DNA from 2 places in the Pseudoalteromonas sp. S2893 genome. Region 2 is predicted to be linked to the other one. Evidence: predicted binding sites of a transcription regulator. Region 2 holds the regulator's gene; the other holds the start of a gene.
What was found. The regulator NrdR, encoded in region 2, represses ribonucleotide reductase genes. The targets are predictions, from matches to a motif close to AAACACNANATNTNGTGTTT.
Positions count from the first base shown of each region.

Region 1 (16,029 bases), on a different contig from region 2:
TATTTTGCACAAAGCACAGCGGTAAAAAATGCCCTTAATTTAGACGAACAAGATGAAATTGTTGGGTATTTATATTTAGGCACCCCAGAGATTGAGTGTAAAAAGGCAGCTAAGCACAAACCAGATGATTACTTCACTTATTTATAATAAATAATGAACTATTGCAGTTTTGCGCAGTCATATAGCATTAAGGTTGCTACTGTTAGGCTCGTCCTTTTTTGATTTAGCTGTGAGAAGCGCACGGAAGCAATATAGGTTAACTTTTTCTTCTTCAGTTTGTTTTTTAATCGGTTGTTTTTTGTTAAAGTATGGAAAGTCTTAATAAAAATAACGATAAAGAAGACGAAAACGATGGGAAATTTATTTTTACAAGAAAAAGAGAATTGGCTGGCATGGTCAATTTGGGGAATAGTGGGTGCTTTTATTACACTTTATGTGGCAATGAGCACGAATACTGCACATTTTATAGCTGGCTCTGCTATGGGAATGCTTGTTTTATTAACCTGGTGGATGCAGCAGTCTAAAAGGTTTGATTTTGGTCGGGCCTTTAAAATTTGTTTTTATGTGTTATTGCTTAGTGTATTACCTGCATTTTTATTTGTGGTAGTACCAAGTGATGATTTAAACCGTTTTGATTTAATATTTCAAAGCGTTACATTTTTAGCACTTAGTTTATTACTGTGCTTAATTTGTTCGTGGATTGCACGCAGGCCAAAGCAATATTATTAATGGGCAATGAGCAATGTAGCTTTTTAGCTATTTGTGGTGGTTTTTTGAACCAAACGTTGTTTTTAGCTAATTATTTACATTTAGGTCTTTACAAGTTGCTCAATACCCCCTATTATTCGCGCCGTACGGAGAGATGGCAGAGTGGTCGAATGCACCGGTCTTGAAAACCGGCATAGGTTTGTAGCCTATCTAGGGTTCAAATCCCTATCTCTCCACCATTATTTAAAAAAACCGCCTTATGGGCGGTTTTTTGCTTTGTGGAGTTTAATAAATGTCAAAAGAAGCAAACCTTACAACATCGCAACGCTTAGTAAAGCATGTACTACTGTGGATTGTATTTGGCTACTGTTATCAAAGCGCGATTAATTTATTAATAAAAATGGCAGCAGATGCACAACCAGACGCAACGCTTATCACCGCCTTTGTGTATGGTATTGGCTTCAACGTATTAACTGCGCATCTTATTACTAAATACGATACGCATTGGCCTGTTATTGGCGCAGCTTTTATTGCTTTAGTTGGTTTAGTATTAGTGCCATTGGTGCTGTTTGGCAGTGGCGGTTTACTAGCGTGGCCATTGCTTGTTGGATTTTTATTCAGTTTACCCCTTTGTAGCTACATAGTTGGCAAAATTAAGGTAAAACACAGTAAAAACTAGCGCCAAACCGGTTTTATTTTATGTTAGCATGTACGCGTCTTTTAACTAACAAAACGTGAAAAACACATTATGTCAGATAATTTTACTACAGATGCTGAAAAAGCAAGTTACGGTATTGGCTTACAAATGGGTGAGCAACTTAAGTCTAACCCTTTTGAAGGCTTAAACCTAAATTCAGTATTTGAAGGCATGAAAGATGCGTACGCTGGTAGCGCTTTTCAAGTTGAGATCCCTGAGATCCAAGCTGCATTTGAAAAAATTAACGAAGAGATCCAAGCGCGTCGTGAAGAAGAAGCAAAAGTACTTTCTGCTGAAGGTATTGCATTCTTAGAAGAAAACGCTAAGCGTCCTGAAATCACTGTTACCGAGTCTGGTTTACAATACGAAGTACTAGCAACAGGCGAAGGCGAAAAGCCAACTGCTGAGTCTACAGTACGTGTTGATTACCACGGTACATTAATTAACGGTACAGTATTTGATAGCTCTTACGAGCGCGGTCAACCAGCTGAATTCCCAGTAGGTGGCGTGATCAAAGGCTGGACTGAAGCTTTACAAATGATGCCAGTAGGCACTAAATGGCGTATTTACGTTCCTCATGAGCTTGCTTATGGTGAACGTGGCGCAGGTGCTGCAATTGCACCTTTCTCAACGCTTGTATTTGACGTTGAGCTACACGAAATCCTTTCTTGATTTAGTTATTAAGTCAGTATTTAAAAAGCCGTGGTCTTGTCCGCGGCTTTTTTGTGTCTTGTGGTTTTATACCAAGCTTTAAAAACGTTAATAATGTAGGCCAATCCGCATAATTAAGTGAGTTATTTTGGGGGAAAGATAAACTTGCTACCTGCGCTACAAACGCTATTACAACAAGTAAATAACCTAGTTAATTAAATGAGTAGGCATAAAAAAACCGCATATAAAATGCGGCTTTAAAAGTAACTAAATAAATGCCAAAGCGTTATTAAAAATAACCTCTAATACCAAAGCGGAAATTTCTACCAGGTAGTGGGGCTTTATCCTTTATAAACGAGCTGTGAACAAAGCCAAGTTCGTCTGTAATGTTATCTACATTTAAGTATAACTGCGTATCTATAGCGCCTAAACTTAACTGATAATTAGCTTGTGCATCAACAATTGTGTAGCCATCGGTTTTAGTTTCATAGGCGCTAATATTATCTTGCTCAAAGTAGTGCGTACCTGTGAGTGTTAGTTGTAAATCGCCTACATTGTATTGTAATTCAGATCCTAATTTATTTGCTGGTATGCGCGGCAAGTTACCTTCGTCGTCTTTTAGCTTAGCGCGTGTTGAATCACCAAATACTTTAACCATGGCATTAGGGTCAATTTGATAGTGTACATCAAATTCTACACCATAGAGTTCAGCATCTTTACTGGCAAATTGATATACGGCAACCGCATCATCGTGAGCGCCAATTGCAGACTTTAAACCATCTTCTTCGTCGTAAACTAATCCAGTGTTTTGTTGATAATAAAAGTTTTTAATATCGTTATAGAAAAAGTTAACTGTGTAACCAAAGTCACCGCTAAAACGTCTAAAGCTAAAATCTAAATTGGTCGATTTTTCTTGTTTAATGTCTTCTGGCTCAAAGTGAATCTCGTTATCTTCAATATGATAGCCAAGGCCTAACTCGTAAGTACCTGTAGCAATGTGTAATCCGTTTGATAAAAGCTCAGCAGAAAGGGGCGCACGCTCAGAGTGAGATAAGCTAAGTGCTACGCTTTGCCCTGGTGTGTATTGCCAAATAGCACCGGCAGAGGCGCTTACATTAGTAAAGCTTTCGCTGTATGCAATGCTTTCTTCTTCGCCTTCGTCATGATCTTCTTCTTCATCGTGATCATGTGCGTGCTCGCTTTCGGTAATTGTGCTTGTTATTTCGTAATCTTCAATACGCGCACCAAGCTCGAGTGTAACATCACCAAATTCACGTTCTTCAAGTAGGTATAACGCATGTGTAGTGGTTACACTTGCAGGGGTAAATGCTTCTTCGCCAATTGCGTCGTAGTCCGATTCGCTATAATGATAGCCCATCATACCGTGCCACTGCGCTAACTTGTGCTCTACATTTAAGCGTGCTTCAGTTGTTTCGTTTTTAAAGGTGGTGCCAATTTCACCGTCTTCAATTTCACTGTGTTTGTAATCAGTGTAGCCAACACGAAGGTTAATATTTTCAATCCAGTTATTATCAAGCGCATAGCTTATAAGACCTTGCCAACGATCTTGCTCTAGATGTGCATAAACAGACTCTTCTTCCTCTTCATCTGCGTGCTCATCGTGTTCTTCTTCGGTTTCACCTTCATGGTCATGATCATGATGCTCATGTCCAGGAATACCGTAATCGGTTTCAATGCTACCGTAAGAAAAGCCAACCGTTAAATGATCGCCCACATAACTCGTACCCACATTAAATGTGTCGCTATCAATAAAAGTGTTTTCTACAGAGTTATGAGTTTCAACATCACCATCTTCATCTGTAATGTTAAATGTAGGCGTTTCATAGTCATCACCGCTGCGTTTAGTCCCATCAAAATGAAAGTTAAATCCGTCATTTCCTGTTTCTAGTTTTGCAGCCACGGTATTTGAGTTAGAAACCGTGTCATGGCTGTATTCAGCAGCACCGGTTAAATCATCTAAATTGCTCGTTGGAATACGGTTATCAACCACATTTACCACACCACCAATTGCACCTGAGCCATAAAGTAGGGTGCTTGGACCGCGCAATACTTCAATTTGTTCAGCTGCTAAGCTGTCACTTGATGTTGCATGGTCAGGGCCAATGCGTGATGCATCGCTGGCATCTAAACCGTTTTGGGTAATTTTAACGCGAGGGCCATCTAAACCACGGATAATAGGGCTTGATGACACCGGACCAAAGTAACTGGCATTAACACCTGGTAAGCCCTTTAGTGTTTCGCCAAGGGTCGCTTTTGATTTGTTTTTAAGCTCATCACCTGATAAAACGCTTACCGGCGAAATCATTTCTAAGCTATTTTTATGCAGTGCAGAGGCATATACAACAACGGTTTCTACCGAGGTAGGTGTAAGCGACACCGTTACATTGTTTGAGTTTTCATTTACCGCAATACGCGAGTCTATAAAGTTGTCTTTACTTACATGCAATTGACTTTGAGAGTCTACATCAATAGAAAACTCGCCCTGTGCGTTGGTTCTTACACCTTGGTCTTTACCATGTACGTGTACAGCTGCGTTTTCAATAGGTTGGTTTTTATCGTCTGTTATTTTACCGGTAACGGTAGCAGCAAGTGCTGAATGAGAACATAAAACAGAAAAAACTGCAGAGGAAATTAATGTTAACTTTGTCATTGTCTTAAAGGTTCGCGGTTACTATGTTGTGATATAATATAACACCGCGTTTTTGACTTATCAACAATGTTATACTATAGCTTAATGTTTTTCGATGAATAAACACGCAAATAAGATAAGCTGATTAAGAGCGGCTATCAAGCATAATTATATTAAGCTTATGTTGTGCTCTAGTTTGGTTTTTTACATCGATAGGTTCTATCATTTCGCATTCATCACGTATCATTTCTGACACCAGGCTTGGATAATGGCGGCAATCTTCTGGCCTATCTAGGTAAATGCTACAGGTATACATTGTTTTATGAGAGGGCTCTTTTTTGGGCGCTATTTCTAAAAAGGGGCAAGTGGAGAGTCGCATTTGCGTTTTTGGATCAAACCAAATTTCATCATCTTTAACATATTGATAAATCTCTGGGTTAAACAGTGCCCACATTTCAATTTCTTGTACGGTTGCACTTAAATCGCCCCCACCGTATTTAATACAGCATTTACCGCATTGGTTGCACTCTTTCATTTTTAGCCAGTATATTAGGTGTCCATTAGTTTCTCAGTGTATCACTGTAACTAACGTGGATTACTTTTTTATATATAATTTTAAAACCACACTTTTAATTCCAACCCGCTATCTATTAATAATGTATTATTACACCTAAATAATTAGCCGTTCTAATAAGATTAGGGCGCCTCTAAATAGTTAGTTTAGTGACCAGTTAAGGATAGTTCCTGATGATGAACACCAAAGTATATAAAGCAGTACATGATTTAGCAGAGCAACTGATGGAAGCTGCAAATAGAAACGACCGTAAAAGGTTTGAATTATTATTTTCTAGGCTCAAAGCTATTTGTGAAGAAAACGAGAATACTTCAAAAGATCACCCTGTACAGTGGGAAACCTTAGCTGACTTTACCGAAGAACTTGAAGAGGCAATTACCACATACGAAAAAGCGCTACAAAAGTCGGTTGCAATCAATAATAAAGATCATATGTCGTCGGTTGCTTATTCAATGGCAACTCTACAAATAGAGCTTGGACAAAAAAATGAAGCGATTAAAAGCCTAAAAAATGCCAAGGTCAGCGCTAATAAAATTGAAGATAAAGCGCTTAAAGCCGAAATTCATGATTTACTTGAGTCACTGACTGAAGAAGAAGGTTAATTAAGCCTAGTTAGTCGCGATTTTAATGAGGTTTGGAATATGGATATATTAACCGCAATCGAGCAATGGATTGATAAGGTAAATCATAAATATAAATACAAACGGGTGTGCTGCACTCAATTTACAGCACAGTTTGCAGGTTTTTACCCAACTGAATTTTTGGAAAATGCCTTTTATGTTGTAATCGATGAAATACCCAAGCCCGATTTTGCTGCTTTACGTGCCATGGGGCTGGGTGAATTTATTGATATGAAAGTCAGTGGCATAACTTATAAAAATACTTACTACTTGTTGCCGACAAGTGTTGATAACTTGCGCGTACATTTTCATGAATTAGTGCATGTATTGCAGTGGCAAAATCTTGGTGCTTTAGCCTTTATAGAGCGCTATATGAATGAAATTAAGCACTTTGGTTATCACAATGCACCGCTTGAAATTATGGCTTATTCGCTCGATACTCACTTTATAAATTCAGGCGAGGAAATAAATGTGCCTGAGTATGTACTGGATGCATTATAAATTTTTTACAAGGAACAGAATATGGCTAATGTATGGTTATATTTTAGTGTATTAGCGCCTTTTAGTGCGTTAGCAAATTCATTTGAAGAAGACATAACTGCTGCATTAATACAGCGAACAACACACCAAGTTACGTATGATGGGAGTTATCGTTCAATAAGTTACCCAGGTGGTGACGTGCCAAGTAATATTGGGGTGTGTACCGATGTGATTATTCGTGCTTATCGCCAGTTAGGTATAGATTTACAACAGTTAGTACACCAAGACATGCGTGACAATTTTACTCTATACCCCTCAAAGCGTATTTGGGGACTGACCAAACCCGATAAAAATATAGACCACCGCAGAGTGCCTAACTTACAAACCTACTTTAAAAGACAGGGTCGTGCGTTAGTATTATCTGATAGCCCTGAAGAGTATAAAACAGGTGATATAGTGACTTGGATGTTACCGGGTAACCTGCCACATATAGGGATGGTAGTTAATGAGCGTTCAGTACAAACTGGCAATCCATTAATTGTACATAACATTGGGCGTGGGGCAGAAAAAACCGATATGCTTTTTGATTATAAAATCACGGGGCACTACCGGTTTGAACCACAGTATTTGAATAAAACGCAGTAAATTTATTTTAAATTAATACTTATATTACCGTTTGGCTTACAGCAGCACAGCAGTATTTCCCCCTCGCGTACAAACGCTAAAGGCTCTTCGTTATAGTGCACTTGGCCAGAGACTAACGTGGCTCTGCACGCGCCACAATAGCCTTCGCGGCATTGATACGCTACGTCTATTTTTTGGTTTTCTAAGCAATGTAAAACAGAAGGGCAGCCAGTGCTAAATTCTATACACTGGCTGTTATCTGCAAGCGTTATACTTGCAGTGGGTTTGTCACTCATTATAAATCAAAGTCACCAAATTCTGAGGCATCTACTTGTGAGTCAATTTGACCTACAAGGTATGAGCTAATTTCAGCTTCTTGCGGTGCAACTTGCACGTTGTCAGACACAAGCCATGAGTTGATCCATGGAATCGGGTTACTGTTGTTTTCAAATTGCGCAGGCAGGCCAATGGCGGTCATACGTGCGTTAGTAATGTATTCAACATACTGACATAAAATGTGTTTGTTTAAACCAATCATAGAGCCATCTTTGAATAAGTACTCTGCCCATTCTTTTTCTTGCTCTGCGGCTTCAACAAACATTTTAATGGCTTCTTCACGGCACTGCGCGGCAACAATCGCCATTTCAGGGTCATCTTTACCATCTTGCATAATGTTTAAAATATGCTGCGTACCCGACAGGTGAAGCGCTTCATCACGTGCGATTAGCTTGATGATTTTAGCGTTACCTTCCATTAATTCACGCTCAGCAAAGGCAAACGAACACGCAAAGCTGACATAAAAACGAATGGCTTCAAGAATATTTACCGACATCATGGCAAGGTAAAGTTTCTTTTTAAGATCAAATAAGCTAATTACAACGGTTTGACCGTTAATTTCGTGCTTGCCTTCGCCATACAGGTTATAAAGCGACACACCATTGATTAAATCATCGTAGTAGGTGGTTACCGCATCAGCACGTTCGCTAATTTTTTCGTTACTAACTATGTCATCAAAAATAAGTTCTGGTGACTGTGTAACGTTACGAATAATGTGGGTGTAAGAGCGACTGTGAATAGTTTCACTAAATGCCCATGTTTCTATCCATGTTTCTAGCTCAGGAATAGACACAATAGGGAGTAGGGCAACGTTTGGCGAGCGGCCTTGTACACTATCAAGCAGCGTTTGATATTTTAAGTTACTTAAAAATATGTGCTTTTCGTGCTCTGGTAATGCTTGAAAGTCTAAACGGTCTTTACTTACGTCTACTTCTTCTGGACGCCAAAAAAACGAAAGTTGCTTTTCAATCAATTTTTCAAAAATAGGGTATTTTTGTTGATCGTAACGCGAAACGTTAACGGTTTGGCCAAAAAACATTGGCTCTTGCATTTGATCATTATGGTTACGACTAAAAGTAGTATAAGACATGTCTATCACTCAAAAAACTATCACTAAAACTATCAGGACAAAGCGGGCAAAGAGCCCGCTTTAAGTTTAACTATTAAATTTTACACGCGCCGCCTGCACAATCATCATCTTCCACTTCTGGAGTGTCGTCTTGTGCATCTGATGCGCCATCGCGGGTGTTATGGTAGTAAAGTGTTTTAACACCAAGCTTGTATGCACCTAGTAAGTCTTTTAATAAGACTTTCATAGGTACTTTACCGCCTTCGTATTTGTTTGGATCATAATTAGTATTGGCCGAAATAGTTTGGTCAATAAACTTTTGCATTATGCCCACTAACTGTAAGTAACCATCGTTTGATGGAATATCCCACAGTAGCTCGTAGTTATCTTTTAAGCGTTCGTACTCAGGAACTACTTGTTTTAAAATACCGTCTTTACTTGCTTTAACGCTAATGTGACCACGTGGTGGCTCAATACCGTTAGTTGCGTTAGAGATTTGCGACGATGTTTCTGAAGGCATTAATGCGCTAAGTGTTGAGTTACGCATGCCGTGCTCTTTAATGCTGGCACGTAACGAATCCCAATCTAAGTGCAGTGGCTCATCACAAATTTTATCTAAGTCACGTTTGTACGTATCAGTTGGCATAATACCTTGAGAGTACGTTGTTTCGTTAAACTTAGGACACGCGCCACGCTCTTTAGCCAGCTCGTTTGATGCCTTCATTAAGTAGTATTGAATTGCTTCAAACGTTTTGTGAGTCAGTGCATTAGCACTGCCATCTGAGTAACGCTTACCATTTTTAGCAAGGTAGTAAGCGTAGTTAATTACGCCTATACCTAACGTACGACGGCTCATAGTGGCATTACGTGCAGCCGGTACTGGGTAGTCTTGGAAATCAAGTAGGTTATCAAGTGCACGTACTGCAAGCTCTGCAAGCTCTTCAAGCTCATCAAGTGACTCAATAGCGCCTAGGTTAAATGCAGATAGCGTACAAAGTGCAATTTCGCCTTCTTCATCGTTTACGTTATTTAACGGCTTAGTTGGCAATGCAATTTCTAAACATAAGTTAGATTGGCGAATTGGCGCCACTTTAGAAATAAACGGGCTGTGCGTATTACAGTGATCCACATTTTGTAAATAAATACGACCTGTGCTGGCACGCTCTTGTGCGAACATTGAGAAAAGCTCAATCGCTTTAATACGCTTTTTACGAATAGACTCGTCTTGCTCGTATTTTACGTATAACGCATCAAACTCGTCTTGGTCTTCAAAGAATGCATCGTAAAGGCCAGGCACATCTGATGGGCTAAATAACGTAATGTAGTCGTCTTTAATTAAACGAGAATACATTAGTTTATTAAACTGTACGCCGTAATCTAAATGACGAACACGGTTATCATCAACACCACGGTTATTTTTAAGTACTAGTAGGTTTTCTACTTCTAAATGCCAAAGCGGGTAGAATAACGTTGCAGCACCGCCACGTACGCCACCTTGCGAGCAGCTTTTAACCGCTGTTTGAAAGTGCTTATAAAAAGGAATACAACCTGTGTGGTACGCCTCGCCATTACGGATATGGCTACCTAAAGCACGAATACGGCCAGCGTTAATACCAATACCTGCACGTTGTGAAACGTACTTAACAATGGCAGATGATGTGGCGTTAATTGAATCAAGGCTGTCGCCACATTCAATAAGTACACACGAGCTAAACTGACGCGTAGGCGTACGCACACCCGACATAATTGGCGTAGGTAAAGAGATTTTAAACGTTGATACTGCATCGTAAAAACGTTTGATGTAGTCAGTACGTGTTTCGCGCGGGTAGTCAGAGAATAAACTCGCAGCCACTAAGATATATAAAAACTGAGCGCTTTCGTAAATTTCACCCGTTACGCGGTTTTGTACTAGGTATTTACCTTCAAGCTGCTTTACTGCTGCGTAGCTAAAGTTAAGATCGCGCGAATGATCAAGATAAGCATCTAGCTCATCAAGCTCTTGCTCTGTGTAATCAACGAGTAAATGAGCGTCGTAGCGTTTGTCTTCAACCATTTTTGTAACATGGTCAAATAAACGTGGTGGCTCAAACTGGCCATACGCTTTTTTACGTAAGTGGAATACAGCTAAGCGGGCAGCTAAGTACTGGTAGTCAGGCGACTCTTTTGAAATTTGATCGGCTGCTGCTTTAATGATGGTTTCGTGAATGTCTTTTGTACGAATACCGTCGTAAAATTGAATGTGTGACTTTAATTCAACCTGTGAAACCGATACGTTGTTTAAACCTTCGGCGGCCCATTCAATAACGCGATGGATCTTATCAAGATCTAAAGGCTCTTTACGCCCGTCACGCTTGCTTACAGATAACTGTTGGTTCATAGCTTTGCCTGTATTCCTTGGGAATTGTGTATTTTGACCAATGCTTTATACCTCGCTAAAGCAAGGTACGTATTCATTTATTATAAGTTTCACCGTATTGGCGAATTTAATTGAATAACATTTGGCCACAATATCTGGTGTTGTTCAATTTAGAGATCACAAGATAGTGTGGTCTGAGCTGATTTGCAAGGGACATAATTGCCCCTATTTGTGGATAACTTTGGGATAACGTATTTGTGTTAGTAGTCACTCACCTTCGAACAATCATTTAAGTTGAAATAGCTAAAAATCAACTAATGATCTGCTAAATTTATGCATTTTGAAAATAAATTTCGACTGCTTTTTTTATCAACAAGCTTTGCATAAAAACTAACACAATCACAATATATAGTGTTTAATAATTTACATGGCACTATATATGGTTAAAAGCATCAATAGGGCTGTGCCAGTTAAAATCGGCTTCCCAGCCCTTGGCCTCATCAATACTTGGTATATAGCCCCAAAGCGCTGTTGCTGTGTGCATACCTGCGGCTTTACCTGCTTCTATATCACGTTGAGCATCACCTATGTATAAGCAACGTTTAGGATCTACGTTCATCAGTTTTGTACAGTGTAGTAAGGGTAAAGGTGATGGTTTAGCCTCGGTGAGGGTATCGCCACTGATCACAACGTGTGCATTTTTTAAAGCGGGTATAGCAGCCACTAATGGATCGGTTAAAAACCCTGGCTTATTAGTCATTATTCCCCATTTTATACCTTGGTTATCAAGGGCTATGAGTAATGATTCTATGCCTTCAAAGCAGCGGGTGTGTGTCGCTAGGTTTTGGCTGTAGTGGCTGACTAATTGTTTTATACGTTCAGTTTGTGGTTGCGATGCCCATTGCGCTTTAAAGCCAAGTTCAAGTAGTGCGCCGGCGCCATTAGACGCTACTTTTCTATAAGCTTCAGGCGTAACTTGCGCAACACCTTCACTTTTAAGTACAGCATTTAAAGCAGCACCTAAATCGTCTGCTGTATCAAGCAAGGTGCCATCTAAATCAAATAAGAAAGCGTCGTACTCAAAAGGAGTTAAGGGGGTATGAGAGCTAGCCATTATGCTAACTTCTCAAAATGAAGAATGTAATTAACACTCACATCTGTATTTAATGAATACTGCTTAGAAAGCGGGTTGTAGCCCAGGCCAGCACTGGCACGTACTTTTAAACCGGCTTGTTCAGCCCATGCAATAAGTTGTGCAGGTTTGATAAATTTGTTGTGATCGTGTGTGCCCTCAGGCACCATTTTTAGCAGCTTTTCAGCACCTACAATAGCAAACAAGTAAGCTTTAGGCGTTTTATTTAGGGTTGAGAAAAACACATCAGCCCCTGGCTTGGCAAGCTCTGCTACTGCATGAATAATAGAAGCAGGGTCAGGTACATGCTCTAGCATTTCCATACAGGTTATTACATCAAAGCGAGCAGGGTGCTGGGTTGCAAATTCTTCTGCAGGTACTTTTATATAGTCAACATTTACACCGGTTTCTAGGCTATGAAGCTTTGCTACGGTGAGTGGCTCTTGCCCCATGTCTATACCGGTTACGTGTGCGCCCATGCGTGCCATGCTTTCGCTAAGAATGCCGCCACCACAGCCTACATCGAGTGTTTCTTTATCAAATAAGCCTTGGGTTTTGTTAGCCACAAAGTCTAATCGTAATGGGTTAATTTCGTGAAGAGGTTTAAACTCTCCGTCTTGGTCCCACCATCGCTCTGCAATGGCTTCAAATTTTGCTATTTCTGCGTTATCTACATTTTGATGTTCGGTCATAAAATACTTCCTCGTCAATCTGAGGCCATTATATAGGGCTAAATTGATAAATCGCAAAGTTTTGCGCCTGTAAATTTAAATTAATTGTGATAGCATGGTCGCTTAGAAATAATAACAAATACTCTTGGCGCCTAATACCGGGTTGCTAAGAGCTGATACTGAAGGAATGTGATATCAAATGACTGATCTCGCCAATGAAATTCTGCCAGTCAATATTGAAGACGAGTTAAAAAACTCCTACCTTGATTACGCAATGAGCGTAATTGTAGGACGTGCATTACCAGACGTACGTGATGGTTTAAAACCTGTTCACCGCCGCGTTTTGTTTGCAATGAACGAGCTTAGTAATGACTGGAATAAGCCTTACAAAAAATCGGCCCGTGTGGTCGGTGACGTAATCGGTAAATACCATCCACACGGCGACAGTGCAGTTTATGACACCATCGTGCGTATGGCACAGCCATTCTCACTACGTTATATGCTTGTAGATGGCCAAGGTAACTTCGGTTCGGTTGATGGTGATTCAGCAGCGGCAATGCGTTATACAGAAGTACGTATGGCAAAAATGTCGCATGAGTTATTAGCCGATCTTGAAAAAGAAACGGTTGATTTCGTTCCTAACTACGACGGTACCGAACAAATTCCTGACGTTTTACCAACCAAAGTGCCTAACTTACTTGTTAACGGTTCTTCAGGTATTGCGGTAGGTATGGCAACAAACATTCCACCACATAACTTAACTGAAGTGGTTAATGGTTGTTTAGCGCTTATTCAAAATCCTGATTTAACGATTCATGAATTAATGGATTACATTCCGGGTCCTGATTTCCCAACGGCTGCCATTATTAATGGTAAAAAAGGCATCGAAGATGCTTATTTAACCGGCCGTGGTAAAGTGTACATGCGTGCACGCGCCGACATCGAAACCGATGAAAAAACAGGCCGCGAAACCATTATCGTGCACGAAATTCCTTATCAGGTTAACAAAGCACGCTTAATTGAAAAAATTGCTGAGCTTGTTAAAGATAAAAAAATTGAAGGCATTAGCGCACTACGTGATGAATCAGATAAAGACGGTATGCGTATCGTTATTGAGATCAAACGTGGTGATGTAGGTGAAGTTATCCTCAACAACTTATATTCACAAACTCAGTTACAAACTGTGTTTGGTATGAATATGGTTGCATTAATTAACAACCAACCTAAGTGTTTCAACTTAAAAGAAATGCTTGAAGAGTTTGTTATTCACCGCCGTGAAGTGGTTACACGCCGTACCGTATTTGATTTACGTAAAGCGCGCGACCGTGCTCATACCCTTGAAGGTTTAGCAATTGCGCTTGCCAACATCGACCCAATTATTGAGCTAATTCGTAAATCGCCAACCCCAGCAGAAGCTAAAGTAGCCTTAACAGCTCGCCCATGGGATTTAGGTAACGTACAAGCTATGCTTGAAAAAGCAGGCGAAGACAACGTAGCACGCCCAGATTGGCTGGCAAGTGAGCTGGGTATTCGCGATGGTCAGTACTATATTTCTGAGCAGCAAGCACAAGCAATTCTTGATTTACGTTTACACAAACTAACCGGTCTTGAGCATGAAAAAATCTTAGCAGAGTACCAATCGCTGTTAGATTTAATTGCTGAGCTACTACACATTTTAGGTAGCCCTGAGCGTTTAATGGAAGTTATTCGTGATGAGTTAGTTGAAATTAAAGAGCAATATGGTGATGAGCGTCGTACAGAAATTAACGCGGCAGCGCACGATATTAGCCTTGAAGATTTAATTAACGAAGAAGATGTTGTTGTGACCCTGTCGCACGAAGGTTACGTTAAGTATCAGGCATTGTCTGATTACGAAGCACAGCGCCGTGGTGGTAAAGGTAAGTCAGCGACGAAGATGAAAGATGAAGATTTCATTGAGCGTCTTTTAGTGGCTAATACCCACGATACCATTTTATGTTTCTCTACTGCGGGTCGTTTGTACTGGCTTAAAGTTTACCAGTTACCACTGGCTAGTCGCGCCGCTCGCGGTAAGCCAATTGTTAACTTACTGCCACTTGAAGATGATGAGCGCATTACTGCTATCTTACCTGTACGCGAGTACGAAGAAGATAAATACATTTTCATGGCAACTGCATTTGGTACTGTGAAGAAAACACCACTAACGGCATACAGCCGTCAACGTGCAAGCGGTATTATTGCGGTAAACCTTAACGAAGGCGATAGCCTTATTGGGGTTGATATTACCGACGGTAGCAACGAAATTATGTTGTTTACTGATGCAGGTAAAGTGGTACGCTTTAAAGAAGCGGAAGAGTCTGCTGTTGTTGATGAAAACGGCAACCCGGTACTCGACGAAGAAGGCAACCCTGAAATTCGTTTCAAAGGTGTTCGCCCTATGGGTCGTACTGCTACCGGTGTTCGTGGTATTAAGATGGCCGATGACCAACGCGTAGTGTCGTTAATTGTGCCTAAGTCTGATGGTGCTATTTTAACTGTGACTGAAAACGGTTACGGTAAACGTACTCAACTTGAAGATTACCCATCTAAGAGCCGTGCAACACAAGGTGTTGTATCTATTAAGGTGAGTGAGCGTAATGGCGCAGTAGTTGGCGCTGTACAAGTTGACGATAATGACGAAATAATGATTATTTCAAACCGTGGTACGCTAGTACGTACCCGCGTTAATGAAGTATCGACGGTTGGACGTAACACCCAAGGTGTTATTTTGATCAGAACTATTGACGAAGAGCAAGTAGTTGGTTTACAACGTATCGAAGAGATTGAAGTTACAGACAGTGACTTAGTTGATATTGAAGACGTTGAAACGGTTGATACAGTAAATGAAGAAGCAACGGATGATAATCCACCTTCTGAATAACTGAAATTGAAAAAGCGGCTAAGGCCGCTTTTTTTAATCATGTTGAAAAAAATTAATAATCCTTTTTTGTTTATCAAAAGAGTTTAAATTACTGGAATGAGGCAAAGGTAATGAGTAAATATAATTTTTGTGCGGGGCCAGCTATGCTTCCACAAGCTGTTATGCAAAAAGCACAAAAAGAATTTTTAGACTGGCAAGACTTAGGCGTATCTGTGATGGAAATAAGCCATCGTAGTAAAGATTTTTTAGCGCTTACTGCAAAATGCGAAGCCAGCCTTCGTCGTTTAATGAACATTAGCGATGAATTTGAAGTGTTATTTATGCACGGTGGTGGCCGCGGTCAATTTAGTGCTGTGCCTTTAAATTTACATCAAAATGGTAAAACAGCGGTTTACTGCGAGAACGGCGTTTGGTCTAAAAGTGCCACTGACGAAGCTAATAAATTTACTCAAACCCACTCAATCAACGTTAGAAATGACGCAAACGGGCTGTTTTCTATAAAAGAAGTGGCGCAGTGGGAGTTACCTGCAGATGCATCTTACATTCACTACTGCCCAAATGA
Region 1 covers NZ_PNCY01000014.1:29,694-45,722, reverse strand. Annotated here, with positions in the region: gene CWC04_RS08285 (NAD(P)H nitroreductase) at 1-147, shown strand, start outside; gene CWC04_RS08280 (hypothetical protein) at 352-729, shown strand; tRNA gene CWC04_RS08275 (tRNA-Ser) at 857-947, shown strand; gene CWC04_RS08270 (hypothetical protein) at 1,001-1,387, shown strand; gene bamJ (BamJ family beta-barrel-assembly machinery protein) at 1,457-2,077, shown strand; gene CWC04_RS08260 (TonB-dependent receptor) at 2,346-4,727, opposite strand; gene CWC04_RS08255 (YkgJ family cysteine cluster protein) at 4,852-5,241, opposite strand; gene CWC04_RS08250 (hypothetical protein) at 5,454-5,882, shown strand; gene CWC04_RS08245 (hypothetical protein) at 5,922-6,401, shown strand; gene CWC04_RS08240 (DUF1287 domain-containing protein) at 6,423-7,025, shown strand; gene yfaE (class I ribonucleotide reductase maintenance protein YfaE) at 7,028-7,300, opposite strand; gene nrdB (class Ia ribonucleoside-diphosphate reductase subunit beta) at 7,300-8,430, opposite strand; gene nrdA (class 1a ribonucleoside-diphosphate reductase subunit alpha) at 8,504-10,786, opposite strand; gene CWC04_RS08220 (HAD family hydrolase) at 11,199-11,879, opposite strand; gene ubiG (bifunctional 2-polyprenyl-6-hydroxyphenol methylase/3-demethylubiquinol 3-O-methyltransferase UbiG) at 11,879-12,589, opposite strand; gene gyrA (DNA topoisomerase (ATP-hydrolyzing) subunit A) at 12,768-15,467, shown strand; gene serC (3-phosphoserine/phosphohydroxythreonine transaminase) at 15,578-16,029, shown strand, end outside.
Region 1: the regulator NrdR is predicted to act here: its motif matches at 10,910-10,929, upstream of nrdA (class 1a ribonucleoside-diphosphate reductase subunit alpha).

Region 2 (16,029 bases):
TAGCAAGTGTTTGGCGGTGTACCGCGCCTACAGGCGATAATAACAATTAATTTATATAATTTTCTTAACTTTATCGGTAAGTTAGATAATACTCATTGTATTACTCATTTTATCCGAGGTTAGCAGTTGCATTGCGGCCCAGAAACAAAAGGATGACAGTTCTATGTCTACAGAAAATGCACTATTAACGATTTTGGTTGATAGAATCAATAACGACACTTTGGTTTTACCTACGCTACCTGAAGTTGCAATTAAAGTGCGCCAAGCGGCCGATAACCCTGATGTAAACCTAATGCAAATGTCAGACGTGATTGGGCAAGACCCGGCTCTTTCAGCGCGAATGATTAAAGTGGCTAACAGTGCAATTATGGGCCGAGCGGTAAAAGTGTCTAACTTACAGCAAGCGGTTACGCGCATTGGTTTACGCCAAATTAAAAATATAGCAACTGCAATGGCAATGGAGCAGCTGTTTGTTTCTAATAATGAGCTAATAAAAGGCTACATGAGTAAAGCGTGGCAAAAAACGCTAAATGTGGCGGGGCACTCAATAACGCTTATGGCGTTTTATTTACAAAATAATAAACGTACATCGTTAAATAGTGACTCTATTACGTTGGCGTCGTTGGTATATAACATTGGTGTACTGCCTATTTTAACCGAAGCTGAGCGCCACCCAGAGGTGTTTGCTAACCCAAGCTTTTTAGCGCATGCAATTCAAAAGCTCAGTGGTAAAATTGGTGGTTCAATTATGGGAGCGTGGGAGTTTCCACCTGAATTTGTAAATGTGGCTAGACATTGGGCCGACCCTACGTATCGCCCTGAAGAGATTGGGTATGTTGATTTTATTCGTATTGGCGCTATTTTAGAGGGGACTTTACAGGTTTCTGATAAATCAGCGGCTTTACAAACCTACATAGATAAAGGCGTTATTCCTTCTATGCAGTTATTTTCAAGTGACGAATACAACGACATGCTTGAAAATGTAAAAGACACATTTAGCTAATTAGTAGTTATAAAGGTAAAAGCAAAAAGCACGACTTAGTCGTGCTTTTTTTGGTTTTAATAGCGCTTATAATTTTAGCGTTTTATAAATCTTCTGCATCACCCAAACCGGCCGTCAGCTCTTCAAGCAGTAGCTTGATTTCTTCTGAGGCTAAAATAAAGTCAGCATCTAATTTAACCGCCATATCTTCTTTAGGAATATCGGCGTTTTCTTCTTTTAAAGTTTCTGAGTAGCTTAAACGCTTGATAGAGCCATCGTTTTGCAGCATAAACTTCAGGCGTTCTTGCCAATCAAGTGCAAGTTTGGTCACGCGTTTACCATTTTCTAGGTGCGATTTAACTTCATCACACGATAAATCATGACCTTTTAGTTTAACCTGCGCGCCACTGTCATCGGCTTCTTCTAGCTCAGCATCAAAACCTATAGCAAAGTTTTCTGGGGTGCTGAAGTTAGTTAACCAATCAGTTAAAAATACATCTAGGTCGTAGTTTGCAAAAGCAGGTACTACCGGTAATGTGCCCAGAGACTTACGCAGCAATGCAAGTAGCTCTTCTGCTTTATTAAAACTGCCGCTGTTTACTACAACCCAGCCGTTTTCTTGGTCAATAAAAGCAAACTGTAGGCTCGATTTTTTAAACGCTTGAGGTAATAAGGTAGTTAAAATGTTTTCTTTTAACTCGTCTTTTTCTTTCTTTTTAACAGGGCGGTTTTCTTCCGCTTCTATTTGATCTACTTTTTCGGCAACCATTTCATTAACAACAGATGCAGGCAGCACTTTTTCTTCACGTTTGGCACACACTAAAATGCTTTTTTGTGAAAAATGCGCCAGCGAGTCACCATGCTTACCAAATGCTTTTGTCCAACCAAATGTAGAAAGGTCTTGAGAGCCACAAGGGCGAAATACATCTTGTTCTAACGCTTTTTCAAACTCTTCTTGAGTGTACGAAACATCTTGCTTAAAGCGATAACAAATCAGGTTACTAAACCACATAAGGTAACTTTTCCATCTTTTAAATTTGCTCAATCATAGCAATAAAATGGGGTTCTCGAAATGGCTGATTTTAAGCAAAGCCGTTATTGATTAAATAATGGCTTTGGCATGTTTTTAGGAAACTCAATATGGTAATGAAGCCCTTTGCCAGGCTCACTGCTTGCCTCTATTGAGCCGCTAAGCGTTTGCTTAACTAAGTTAAAGGTTATGTGTGTGCCTAACCCACTGCCGCCTTGGTCGCGTTTTGTAGTAAAAAATGGGTCAAACAATTTGGCTAATTGCTCTTTCGTTACGCCATTACCGTTATCGGTGTAGTCAATAATAAGGAGTGTGTCATCGGCGCTAATATTTATATCAATATTGCCCTGCGCAATATTATCAAAACCATGAATAATTGAGTTCATAATTAAGTTGGTAAAAATTTGGCTAATTGCCCCTGCAGGCAGATTAAGAACTAAATCATCCGGACACTGTAAATTTATGGTGTGCTTGGTTTTTTTAAGTTTAGGGTGGAGCGATAAAATTACTTCGTTTAAATAATCTTTAAAGTTAATTGTTCTTACAGCTTCACTGGCTTGGTCTACCGCTATTTGTTTAAAGCTGGCAATAAGCTCAGAGGCTCTATCAAGGTTGGTTGTAAGCAAGGTCGTGCTTTGCTTGGCTTCGTTTATAAACTCTTCTAATGCTTTGGGCGATAACGTTTTTTCTTTGTAGGCATTTTCTAACGTGTTTAAACGCTCTTGTAAAAACGATATAGCAGTTACACCAATCCCAATAGGTGTATTTATGTCGTGTGTAATACCGGCGACTAATCCGCCTAGAGCAGCCATTTTTTCGGTGCCTACTAAGCGCTCTTGTGCAAGGCTTAGCTCGTCTAGGTAGCGTTCAAGCTCTTTTTGTTTAGTTAATAATTCTTCTTCGGTATGTCTGCGTAAATCAACTTCTTCGGTTAGTACCAGCTTTTGTTTTTCTAGTTCGTACTTTTGCTGTTGTAAATCCATCATAGCTTGGCTTAAGTTTGACGTTTTACGGGCAACATCTTGCTCAAGCTGTATATTGTGCTGGTCGAGCTTTTCGTTACTAACAATCAACTCACGTTGGGTGTGCTCAAGCTCCTTTCTGTATTGAACTACTTTATCAATTAAGTTATTAAAAGACTGCTCCATAACGTTTAGCTCGTTATGCTCTTCGGTCTCAATGTCTATGTGTTGACCTTCTAAGTCATCAAGTTCTAAGTTTTCTATTTGATCGGTTAACTCGTTTAAGGGGTCGGTGAGCAGCTTTCTAAATGCCATTAAAAACAGAATGATCAAAAAGGTGGTTTTGATCATGGCGTTACCAATTAAAAAGTAAATAGATACCATTATTCGGCTAAATACCACATCGCGGCTAGAGAACAAGGTCACATCACCTACTTGAGTAGCGCGCCCAGAAAATTCAAAAATTAGGGGAAAGGTATAACCAAAGAGACCCGATTTGGTGTCCTCTATAATGACTTCCTCTTGTACGAGTTGTTGGTTATAAAGTTTGTGTATATCCAAAGAGCGCCCCAGCTGCGAAATAATTTCACCGCTGTCGTCGCGCACTATAATGCCCTCCACCATAGGTATAGCAAGTAAGCCTTCTGCGGTTGTAATTGTTTGCTTTGTATTTAGTTCCCAAATTGCGCGTGTTAAGCTTCGGCTAAAGGTTTTTTGTAGCGTACTTAGCTCATCACGAATGTAGTCTTTAGTATTTACAAATTCTGCAAGCACCTGTCCACATGTCACCACAAAGGTAAGCAAAAAATACACTGATAAAACATTAGTTAACAATTTCTTAGAAAGGCTTTTTTGTAACATATGGGATTTACTCATCCGGTGTAATTATATCTAAGTTGCAATTTCTAACTTAAAAGTTAGTCAATAAAACCTTAAAAATAAATAAAAAATTTATATTTTAAAGAGATAGCCCAGCTATTGAGTCGTTTTGTTTTAATAATAGTGCACTAAACTGATTTAAATTAATTTTAATGCCTACTGAGATTACAAAAACGATGATTTTTAATAGGCAGCTAAGGCAATTATTAATAATGTTTGACGTTTTATTGTAAGGTTACAGTATTACATTATGCGAACAAGCAAAGTGTTAGAGTTTTAGGAACGTGTTAGAATAGCAAAAACCAACGGACGGCTCGTTTTTATAATTTTTAGAAGGTTATTTTAGTAGTTAACATGATGAAATTTTCTATATTAGTGTGTGATGACTCCACTGTTGCACGCAAACAAGTTGTGCGTTGTTTAAATGAGTGCGTGAGTGCCGACATTCAACAAGCCGCAAACGGGGCCGATGCGTTGGCGCTTTTACGCTTGCAGCAATTTGATCTTTTGTGTTTAGACTTAACCATGCCAGAAGTTGACGGCGTACAAGTGCTGGAGCGCATTAAGGCAGAAAAAATAGAGTGTTTTGTACTGGTGATCTCCGCTGATATACAACAACAAATGAAGCAAAAAGTCGCGCAGCTTGGTGCTATCGACTTTATAAATAAACCTATTAATAAATCGGCTTTAAGTGAAGTTTTGCATAAATTTGGCATTCATTAGGTTTTTTCATGTTCAAAAAGGCTGTTTTATCTTTTAATTTGGGGTTGACAGCATAGCCTTTGTTAAGGCAGTCTTAGCTCTATGAAAACAAATAATCGCGCACTGACCATTATTATTACAACCACCATTCTTACTGGATAGTGGCATAGGTCGGTGCAACAAATTTAAAGGCCTGTGTTCACTAAGAACACAGGCCTTTTTTCGTTTTATGGGATGAGGAACATAAATAATGCGCGTTTTAAAATTTGGAGGCTCTTCGCTTGCCGACTTTGCCTGTTTGCAACAAGTAGCTTTGCTGGTAAAAGCACAGTTAAAAGATGAAATGTTACTGGTACTTTCTGCACCCGGAGGTATGACTGATTCATTAGTTGCGCTGGCCAGTGCCGCTGAGCAAGGTCAAGATTTTTCTCAGCAATGGCAATCTTTACTAAGCCGATGCGAGACATTAAAAGCAGAAGTAGAAAAAAGCAGTGGCGAAGTAACAAACTGGCCAGATTTTAATGAGCTTAAAAATAAGCTAGATGGTGTGGCGCTTATCAAGTGTTGCCCAGATCAAATTCGTGCTTTTGTAATTAGTTTTGGTGAGCGTGTTAGCGTATCGCTAATGCAAAGTTTATTAAGCTCGCACAATGCACAATACCTTGAAGCAACGCGTTGTGTTGCCTCTACTGGTGGCTACATTGATGCTGAGGCCGACTTAGTAACGAGTAAAGCACGCTTTCAAGCAGTACTTAAAGAAAACCCAGCCACCATTTACATTATGCCAGGCTTTACAGCAAGCAACGAGCAAGGCGAACTTACTACACTTGGTCGTAATGGCTCTGATTACTCGGCAGCTATTGCAGCGGCGTGTTTAGATGCTGAAATTTGCCAAATTTGGACTGATGTTGATGGTGTGTACAGTGCTGATCCGCGCTACATCAAAAAAGCAACTAAAGTTGATTTCTTATCTTATAAAGAAGCGATGGAGCTTTCTTACTTTGGCGCTAAAGTACTTCATCCTAAAACCATTCTACCGTGCGCGAAAGCGGGCGTACCGTGCGAAATTAAAAATACCCATAACCCAGATGCTCAGGGGTCATTAATTGGTAACGACTATTCATCTGATGAGCCAGTAAAAGCGCTTTCTAGCTTGCAAGACTTAGCAATGCTTACCGTGTCAGGCCCTGGCATGAAAGGTAAAGTGGGCATGGCCTCTAAGGTGTTTAATGCTCTTGCGCACGATAACGTATCGATAGTATTAATTACTCAATCATCGTGTGAATTTAGCATTAGCTTTTGTGTGCACGAAAGCGATTTAGCGCTCGCGCTAGAAGCCTTGCAAAGTGCATTTGAACTTGAATTACAAGCAGGCTTAATTGAGCCGGTACAAGTACAACGTAACCTTGCCATTGTCACTTTAGTGGGCGATAACATGCGCGCACACAAAGGTTTAGCAGCACAGTTTTTTGCTTCTCTTGCACAGGCCCAAGTAAACATTGTAGCCATTGCGCAGGATTCTACAGAAAGTGCTATTTCGGCGGTTATTGATGGCGAGCTGTGTAACGATGCAGTGAAAATATGCCATGAAAACTTTTTTACGCACGTCCCTTCAATTGACGTATTTTTACTTGGCTGTGGCTTAGTAGGCCAAGAGCTTATTTCTCAGTTAGAGCGCCAGCAAGCGTGGCTTGAAAAACGTAATATTAAGTTAAACCTATATGGCGTTGCCAATTCTCGTCAATTGCATTTAGACAGCGAAGGTATTGCATTTGATGACTGGCAGCAAAAGCTTACAGCATCAGAGCAAGCGTTTGATTTAAATTTAGTTGAGCAGTTTGTAAAACAAAATCACTTAGTAAACCCCGTGCTTGTAGATTGTACGTCTTCTGATGCGCTAGCAGCTCAGTATGTGGATTTTTTAAATGCGGGCTTCCATGTGGTTGCCGCTAATAAAAAAGCAACAACCAGCTCGTATGATTATTACCAAGACTTAATTGCAGCAACACAAAAAAATAATCGCAAGTTTTTATACGAAACAAACGTAGGTGCAGGCTTACCGGTAATCGATAACCTACAGTCGTTATTTGGTGCAGGTGATGAGTTACTTGAGTTTAGCGGTATTTTATCAGGCTCACTGTCGTACATGTTTGGTGCACTAGAAGATGGTTTATCACTTTCTGAGGCAACCATTAAAGCAAAAGAAAGCGGTTTTACAGAGCCAGACCCACGTGATGATTTATCGGGTACCGATGTAGCACGTAAATTACTTATTATTGCTCGCGAAGCCGGCATGAAATTAGAGCTTAGCGATATTGAAGTTGAGTCGGTATTACCACAAGGTTTTGCACAAGGCGACAGCGTAAATGAATTTATGGCTAAACTGCCAAGTTTAGACGCTGAGTTTAACGACCGTATTCAAAGTGCGGCAGCAGAGGGCAAGGTACTGCGTTATGTAGGTACAATTAAAGAAGGTCACTGTAAAGTAGGTATTGAAGCGGTCGATTCATCGCATGCATTAAATGTAATTCGTGATGGTGAAAACGCATTAGCTATTTTAAGCCAATATTATCAACCACGCCCGTTTGTAATTCGTGGCTACGGTGCAGGCTCTGCGGTAACCGCTGCAGGCGTATTTGCCGACGTATTAAAAACATTATCGCGCTAGGAGAGCATTATGATAGAAGTATATGCTCCGGCGTCTATAGGTAATTTTGCAGTGGGCTTTGATGCACTTGGTGCAGCGCTTGCGCCTATTGATGGCAGCTTATTAGGTGATGTAGCCGTAGTAAGCGCCGCAGCAAGTGATGAGTTTGTTTGCTCTGGCGAATATGCGCATAAGTTACCAAGCGATGCGAGCGAAAACCTAGCATATCAATGTTTAGTGCATTTTAGAGCGCACGTTGCGCCAGATATGCCAAGTGTAAAATTAGAGCTTAAAAAGAATTTACCAATTGGCTCAGGGCTAGGTTCGAGTGCGTGCTCGGTGGTAGCAACCTTTGCTGCGCTTGATAAGTTTGCTCAAACCAATTTAAGCCAAGTTGAGCTGATTGAATTAATGGCTGATTTTGAAGCGATAGTCAGTGGCGGGCGTCATTATGACAATATCACCCCGTGTTATTTAGGGGGCTTACAGCTTACAGGCGATTTAATTCCTGATAAGTCAATTGCGCTACCAGTTGATGAAAACTGGTACTACGTAGCTGCGTTTCCTGGATTTTCGCTTAATACCGCAAAGGCACGCTCGGTATTACCTAAAGAGCTAAGCATGCATGCAGGGGTTGAGTTTGCACAGCGTTTATCGGCATTTAGCAGCTTGTTATTAACGCAGCGTTTTGATGATGCACTGAGCATTATGCAAGACGATATAGCAGAGCCTTACCGAGCGCCGTTAATAACAGGGTTTAGCGAAGCGAAAGCAAATTTGCCAGCGCTTGGTGCAGAAATTGTCAGTATTTCAGGTGCAGGCCCTACGTTATTTACAGTGTGTAAAACATTAGAAGCTGCTGAAAAATGTGCGCAGTGGTTAGCGCAAAACTATATAAATGAGCAGGGCTTTTGCCACATTTGTAAATTAGATAACGACGGCACGCGTCAATTAACAGTTTTATAGGATAGGCATTTATGCAATTACATAATTTAAAAGAAAATTCTCAAAAAGTGTCGTTTGTTGAAGCGGTAAAAACAGGGCTTGGGCGTAATCAGGGGGTATTTTTCCCTGAAAGCTTAGCGCCACTCGCCGATGTAGATGCGTTATTAGATATGGACTTTGTTACCCGCAGTAGCAAAATTTTATCGCACCTTATTGGTGATGAATTACCCGCTGATACCGTTGCTCAAATGGTTAAAAATGCATTTAACTTCCCCGTAAAATTGGTAGAGGTTGAAGACAATAACTATTGTTTAGAGCTTTTTCATGGCCCTACGCTTGCGTTTAAAGACTTTGGCGGGCGCTTTATGGCTGAGTGTTTAGCACAGTTTAATCAAGGCGAAAAAGTCACGATTTTAACGGCAACCTCTGGCGATACTGGCGCTGCTGTAGCACATGCGTTTTACAACAAGCCAAACATAGATGTGGTTATTCTATACCCTAAAGGCAAAATTTCGCTTGCTCAGCAAAAGCTATTTACTACGCTTGGGAACAACATTCATTGTTACGCGGTTGATGGCAGTTTTGATGATTGCCAAGAGCTGGTTAAAAAGTCATTTTTAGATGACGAAGTTAAATCTACACTTGGCCTTAATTCAGCTAACTCAATCAACATTAGCCGCCTAGTGGCACAAGTATGTTATTACTTTGAAGCCATTGCTCAACTACCAAAAGAAAAGCGTGCTACAGCGCATATTTCAGTCCCTAGTGGTAACTTTGGTAATGTATGTGCCGCCATGATCGGTGCTGTAATTGGTTTGCCGGTGGGTAAACTAAGCGCGACTACAAATCAAAACGACACCGTGCCACGTTACATGCTTGATAAAAATTGGGCGCCAAATGCCACACTTGAGTCGCTTTCAAATGCGATGGATGTAAGCAAGCCAAATAACTGGCCACGTGTGCAAACAATGTTAGATAATAACTGGTTTAGCTACGATAATTTTTACTCAACCAGCGTGAGCGAAGAAAATACGCAAGCAGTGATGAAAAATATTCAACAAACTGGTTATGTTGCAGAGCCGCATACCGCCATTGCATACCAAGGTCTTGTAGAGAATAAAGCACCCGGCGCAGCAGGTATCTTTTTGGCAACTGCTCACCCTGCTAAGTTTAAAGATAGCGTAGAAGAGATTCTAAATATTGAACTTGATATGCCAAAACCACTTAGCGACGCACTTGCTAAACCTTGTTTAGCAAGCGACATTAACCCTGATTATGAAGCGTTACGCACTGAAATACTCGCTAAGTTAGGCTAACTAACTTAGCGTTAAAAAAGCGGCTTTGGCCGCTTTTTTTGTATTTTGAACGCGCTAAATAAAGTATTTATCATTAACTAATTAAATGTAAAAAATAAAAATCATTTAAATTATTAATGCATTTATAAAAAAATATCATCTTAAAAACGCTGTGAAATAGATTCAATCCCTGTTTAAATATCCTCAACTTAAGAGCGTAGGCAAAGAGTCGTTTAAAGCGTACAATAAAGCCTCTAAAAAACACCATACACGTTGCCCTAGGAGACCCCAATGTTAGAACGTAGCATGAATATTTCGGATTTTGATCCAGAGTTATTTGACGCGATAAACAAAGAAACTGCTCGCCAAGAAGAGCACATTGAATTAATCGCATCAGAAAACTACTGTAGCCCACGCGTACTAGAAGCACAGGGTTCACAGCTTACAAACAAATACGCAGAAGGTTACCCTGGCAAACGTTACTATGGCGGTTGTGAGCACGTAGACGTTGTTGAACAACTTGCAATTGATCGTGCTAACGAGCTATTTGGTTCTGACTATGCAAACGTTCAGCCACATGCGGGTTCTCAAGCAAATGCAGCTGTTTTCTTAGCATTATTAGAAGCGGGCGACACTGTACTTGGTATGAGCTTAGCTCATGGTGGTCACTTAACGCACGGTTCACACGTAAGCTTCTCAGGTAAGCTATACAATGCAATCCAGTACGGGCTAGACGAAGCAACTGGCGAAATTGACTACGCACAGGTAGAAGCGCTAGCACTTGAGCACAAACCAAAAATGATTATTGGTGGTTTTTCTGCGTACTCAGGTATTGTTGATTGGGCTAAATTCCGTGAGATTGCTGATAAAGTAGGTGCTTACTTATTCGTTGATATGGCTCACGTTGCTGGTTTAATTGCGGCGGGTGTTTACCCAAGCCCAGTACCTCACGCGCATGTTGTAACAACAACAACACACAAAACATTAGCAGGCCCTCGTGGTGGTTTAATTATTTCTGCCTGTGGCGACGAAGCAATTTACAAAAAGCTTAACAGCGCTGTGTTCCCAGGTGGCCAAGGTGGTCCTTTATGTCACATTATTGCTGCAAAAGCAGTGGCATTTAAAGAAGCTCTACAACCAGAATTTAAAACATACCAAGCACAAGTAGTTAAAAATGCTCAAGCTATGGTTGCTGTTATGCAAGAGCGCGGTTACAAAATCGTATCTGATAAAACAGAAAACCACTTATTCTTACTTGATTTAATCGATAAAGATATCACAGGTAAAGATGCCGACGCAGCGCTTGGCAATGCAAACATTACTGTGAACAAAAACTCTGTACCAAACGATCCTCGCTCACCGTTTGTTACTTCTGGTTTACGTATTGGTTCACCTGCAATTACACGTCGTGGCTTTAAAGAAGCTGAATCGAAAGAACTTGCTGGCTGGATTTGTGACGTATTAGACAACATCAATGATGAGTCAGTACAAGCGCAAGTTAAAGAAAAAGTTAAAGCAATTTGTGCAAAACTACCTGTATACGCTTAATTGCATAAGCAGCAGTAATTTAGATCACAACAAGGGGCCTGTTTACCTTTCGAGGTTTAATTTGCAGTAGTATGTTTGGTTTTTAGGCAAGGCAGAGTCTATGTAGTGTGGTTACTCCACACAAATAGGCGATAACGCAGCATAAATGCCAAACATGCACTGCCCTCGGGTTCGTCCTAGGGGCGATTTACTCTTTGTTGCTCGGTTTTTACTTAGCCCACTAGGTTACAAACCTCGCGCTGCGATCAAATCACCCCTAGATAGAACAAATTTAATCCTGAAAGGCCAACAGGCCCTATTTTTTTGCTAAGATAAAAGGCCGCTAAATAGCGGCCTTTTTTGTTTTAAAACGGAAGTACCGAGTTATGCATTGCCCATTTTGTACCGCAAAAGATACTAAAGTTATTGATTCTCGCCTAGTCGGCGGAGGCCACCAAGTTCGCCGTCGTCGAGAATGTAACGAGTGTCACGAGCGATTTACTACCTTTGAAGGCGCCGAGTTAGTTATGCCACGTGTAATTAAACAAGATGGCAGCCGAGAACCCTTTAATGAAGATAAACTACTCAATGGCCTTAATCGCGCCCTAGAAAAACGCCCTGTTAGTACAGAGCAAGTGGATGAAGTGGTTAATATTATTAAATCGCAGTTGCGTGCTACCGGCGAGCGAGAAATATCAAGTCACCTTGTGGGTGAGTGCATAATGGAGGCGCTTAAAAAACTGGATAAAGTAGCCTATGTGCGGTTTGCCTCTGTGTATCGCTCGTTTGAAGATATACGCGAATTTGGTGAAGAAATTGCCCGTTTAGGGGAGTAATAATGCAAAACCAAATAACCTTTACTGCGCAAGATGAAATGTACATGGCACGTGCCATCGAGCTTGCAAAGAAAGGGCGATTTACAACCACCCCCAATCCTAATGTAGGGTGTGTTTTAGTTAAAGATAACCACATAATTGGTGAAGGGTTTCATCAATTAGCTGGGCAGGGGCATGCTGAGGTTAATGCTCTTGCTGTAGCAGGTGAAAACGCAAAAGGCGCGACTGCGTATGTTACGCTTGAACCGTGTAGCCATTACGGACGCACTCCCCCGTGCGCAGAGGGTTTAAAAGCCGCAGGTGTAGTAAAAGTTATTGCAGCTATGGTCGACACCAACCCACAAGTAGCAGGTAAAGGGCTAAAAATACTTAGCGATGCCGGTATTGAGGTTGCATTTGGGCTTTTAGAGCAGCAAGCGCGCGCACTTAATTTAGGTTTTTTTAAGCGTATGGAGCAGGGACTTCCGTATGTTACGTGTAAAATGGCGGCCAGCATTGATGGTAAAACCGCGCTTAAAAATGGCCAAAGTAAGTGGATCACCGGCAGCGCTGCGCGACAAGATGTACAATTACACCGAGCACAAAGCTGCGCTATTTTAACGGGCGCCGATACGGTTATTACCGATGATGCTAAGCTCAATGTGAGGTTAAGCGAGTTGCCACAGGCTTTGCCTACCGATTTACCCCTACGCCAACCGGTGCGTGTTATAATTGACTCACAAAATAGGCTTACACCAGAGCTGGCAGTATTTAATATTGAAAGTGAAATAATAATTTTTACTACCAAGGTTGATAAATCAACGCAGTGGCCGCATTTTGTAAGGCATATAGAAGTGCCACAGCAAAATAACAAAGTTAATTTAACGTCTGTTTTAGCGCACCTTGCTAAGCTGCAATTTAATCATGTTTATTTAGAAGCGGGTGCTACACTTGCCGGTAAAATGACAGAGCTTAATTTAATAGACGAATATATATTTTATTTAGCGCCTAAACTAATGGGGTGCGATGCAAAAAGCTTAGTTAATTTTGCACCGCTAACAGATATGCAAAACACCGTTAATTTGACGTTTAAAGAGTGTTTGAAAATAGGCGATGATTTACGTATAACCGCCACAAAACACATTCCAATCACTTAATTAAAAGAGTAGGGCTATGTTTACTGGAATAATTGAAGCCACAGGCAAAATTGCGCTATTACAAAAAAAACAAGGCGATTTAGCCATTCGCATTCAAAGCGCTAATCTTGATATGAGCGATGTAAAGCTTGGCGATAGCATTGCCACTAATGGCGTATGTTTAACGGTAGTTGATAAGCACATCGATGGCTTTAGTGCCGACTTATCAAACGAAACTATCAGCCTAACTGGGTTTGCAAATTATAATATTGGCCAAACAGTTAACCTTGAAAAAGCCATGCAGCCGGTTTCACGTTTAGGCGGGCATTTAGTGTCAGGTCATGTTGATGGCATTGCAACCATTACAGCCATTACTAGTAATGCGCGCGCTACAGAATATTGGCTAAGCACCGATGAAAACTTAATGAAGTACATTCCTTACAAAGGGTCTGTATGTATAGATGGTATAAGCCTGACAGTAAACGCTGTACAAGGTAATAAATTTAAATTAACCATAGTGCCGCACACAAGCGAGCAAACCACCATTGCTGATTTTAAAGTGGGCACACGCGTTAATTTAGAAGTCGACCAAATTGCACGTTATTTAGAGCGCCTTATTAAAGGGGCTGAGCAGCCGACTGGCTCAGATATTTCAATGAGCTTACTAGCTAAAGCTGGTTTTGTTAAATAACGACACTGATAACTTACACGAGCAAATTTATGAATTTACACAGCGCACAAGAAATCATCGACGACATTAAAGCCGGTAAAATGGTTATTTTAATGGATGACGAAGACAGAGAAAACGAAGGTGATTTAATCATTGCAGCAGAGCACATTAGCGCCGAAGCAATTAACTTTATGGCCACTCATGGCCGTGGCTTAATTTGTTTAACTATGACGCAAGAGCGTTGTGAGCAGCTTGATTTACCGTTAATGGTTAAAAACAATGGCGCAGCGTTTTCTACTAACTTTACTATGTCGATTGAAGCTGCCAAAGGTGTAACAACGGGTATATCTGCAGCCGATAGAGCGCGTACAGTCCAAGCTGCTATTGCAAAAGGCGCCGTACCAAGCGATATCGTACAGCCTGGACATATTTTTCCTATTATGGCACAGCCAGGTGGCGTGTTAACGCGCGCAGGCCACACCGAAGCTGGGTGTGATTTGGCACGTTTAGCCGGCCTTGAAGCCTCATCAGTTATTGTAGAAATCCTCAATGCCGATGGCACTATGGCGCGCCGCCCTGATTTAGAAGTATTTGCTAAAGAGCATGGTATTAAAATTGGCACAATTGCAGATTTAATTGAATACCGAAACCTTAACGAAACCACCATAGAGCAGGTGGCTAAGTGTAAATTACCTACTGAGCACGGTGAGTTTGATTTAGTAACCTACAAAGATACGATTGACGGCCAACTGCACTACGTATTGCTAAAAGGCGAAATTAAAGAGCAAGAACCAACGCTTGTGCGCGTGCACTTACAAAGTACCTTTAACGACATTTTGCTTTCAGACAGAAGTGCGGACCGTAGTTGGGGGCTTTCTGATGCAATGGCTTACATTGCAGAAAATAACGGTGCACTGGTTATTTTAGGTAAACAAGAAAGCACCGAAGAGCTAGAGGCCACAGTAAAAGCATTTGCTGCTGCCGATGCTGGCGAAAATGTTACGCCGCGTAAATTTAAAGGTACATCGCGTACCGTTGGTGTGGGCTCGCAAATACTGGCTGATTTAGGTATTAAGCAAATGCGCTTAATGAGTCGCCCTAAAAAGTACCATGCACTTTCGGGCTTTCATTTAGAAGTGGTTGATTACGTTGAGCCACAATAAGGGCTCAGCTTTTAACTAGTCTATTTTTTTATTTTTATGGTATGATGCGCAGCAATTTTTGCGCAATCGCAACCGCTTGAACATATTTTTAGGGTTATCAAATGAAAATTATTGAAGGTAATAAGTACGCTCCAGGCAAAAAATTCGCTATTGTTATTTCTCGTTTTAACGATTTTATTGGTAGCAGCCTACTAGAAGGTGCTGTTGATGAGCTAAAGCGTACTGGTGGCGTAGCCGATGATGACATTACCGTTGTGTATGTACCCGGTGCAGTAGAGTTACCTTTAGCGGCAAAACGCATTGCGGCAAAAAAAGAGTATGATGCAATCATCGCATTAGGCGTAGTGATCAGAGGTGGTACACCACACTTTGACCTCGTTGCTGGCGAATCTAACAAAGGCCTTGCAAATGTATCGCTTGAGTATGATATCCCGGTTGCATTTGGCGTATTAACCACAGAAAGCATTGAACAAGCAATTGAACGCGCTGGTACCAAAATGGGTAACAAAGGCGGCGAAGCGGCATTAGGCGCGCTTGAAATGGTTAATGTGTTAGATAAAATTTAAGTTTAAGGAATTTTTGTGAAACCAGCAGCAAGACGTAAAGCACGTATCTTAGCACTTCAAGCCGTTTATTCTTGGCAATTAAGTGGCAATTTAATTGCCGATATCGAACAACAAATGTTGATCGAAAACGACGTGACTAAAATTGATGTTGAATACTTTAAAGATTTAGCGCGTGGCGTTGCCGTTAATTATAAGCAACTAGATGAAGCTGTATCTCCGCATTTAACACGTCCATTTGATGATTTAGATATGGTAGAGCGTGCAATTTTACGTTTAAGCGCGTATGAGCTTAAATTCCGTGAAGATGTGCCATACAAAGTAGCAATCAATGAAGGCATTGAGCTTGCTAAAATATTTGGCGCTGAAGACAGCCATAAATTTGTAAACGGTGTACTTGATAAAGCTGTTAAGCATTTACGCAAGTAATACTAACCTTGCTAAAGCGCTCTGCTAAAGAGCTTAGCTTTAACAGTTAGTACACGTTAAAAAGGAGAGCCGGCATAGGTCGGCTTTTTTGTGTATGAAGGAATTTGAATTAATAAACCGCTACTTTAAAGGTCGTGGTATAACTCGTCGTGATGTAAGCCTAGGAATAGGGGACGACTGTGCATTAGTTACCGTTCCGCAAAACTGCCAACTTGCAGTAACAACTGATACGCTTGTATCGGGTGTTCATTTTTTTGATGACATTTCCCCCCGAGCATTAGGAC
Region 2 covers NZ_PNCY01000001.1:132,315-148,343, forward strand. Annotated here, with positions in the region: gene CWC04_RS00625 (HDOD domain-containing protein) at 164-1,003, shown strand; gene rdgC (recombination-associated protein RdgC) at 1,086-1,994, opposite strand; gene CWC04_RS00635 (sensor histidine kinase) at 2,078-3,835, opposite strand; gene CWC04_RS00640 (response regulator) at 4,208-4,576, shown strand; gene thrA (bifunctional aspartate kinase/homoserine dehydrogenase I) at 4,806-7,223, shown strand; gene thrB (homoserine kinase) at 7,233-8,168, shown strand; gene thrC (threonine synthase) at 8,180-9,463, shown strand; gene glyA (serine hydroxymethyltransferase) at 9,734-10,990, shown strand; gene nrdR (transcriptional regulator NrdR) at 11,356-11,805, shown strand; gene ribD (bifunctional diaminohydroxyphosphoribosylaminopyrimidine deaminase/5-amino-6-(5-phosphoribosylamino)uracil reductase RibD) at 11,808-12,941, shown strand; gene CWC04_RS00675 (riboflavin synthase) at 12,958-13,611, shown strand; gene ribBA (bifunctional 3,4-dihydroxy-2-butanone-4-phosphate synthase/GTP cyclohydrolase II) at 13,641-14,753, shown strand; gene ribH (6,7-dimethyl-8-ribityllumazine synthase) at 14,855-15,319, shown strand; gene nusB (transcription antitermination factor NusB) at 15,335-15,745, shown strand; gene thiL (thiamine-phosphate kinase) at 15,840-16,029, shown strand, end outside.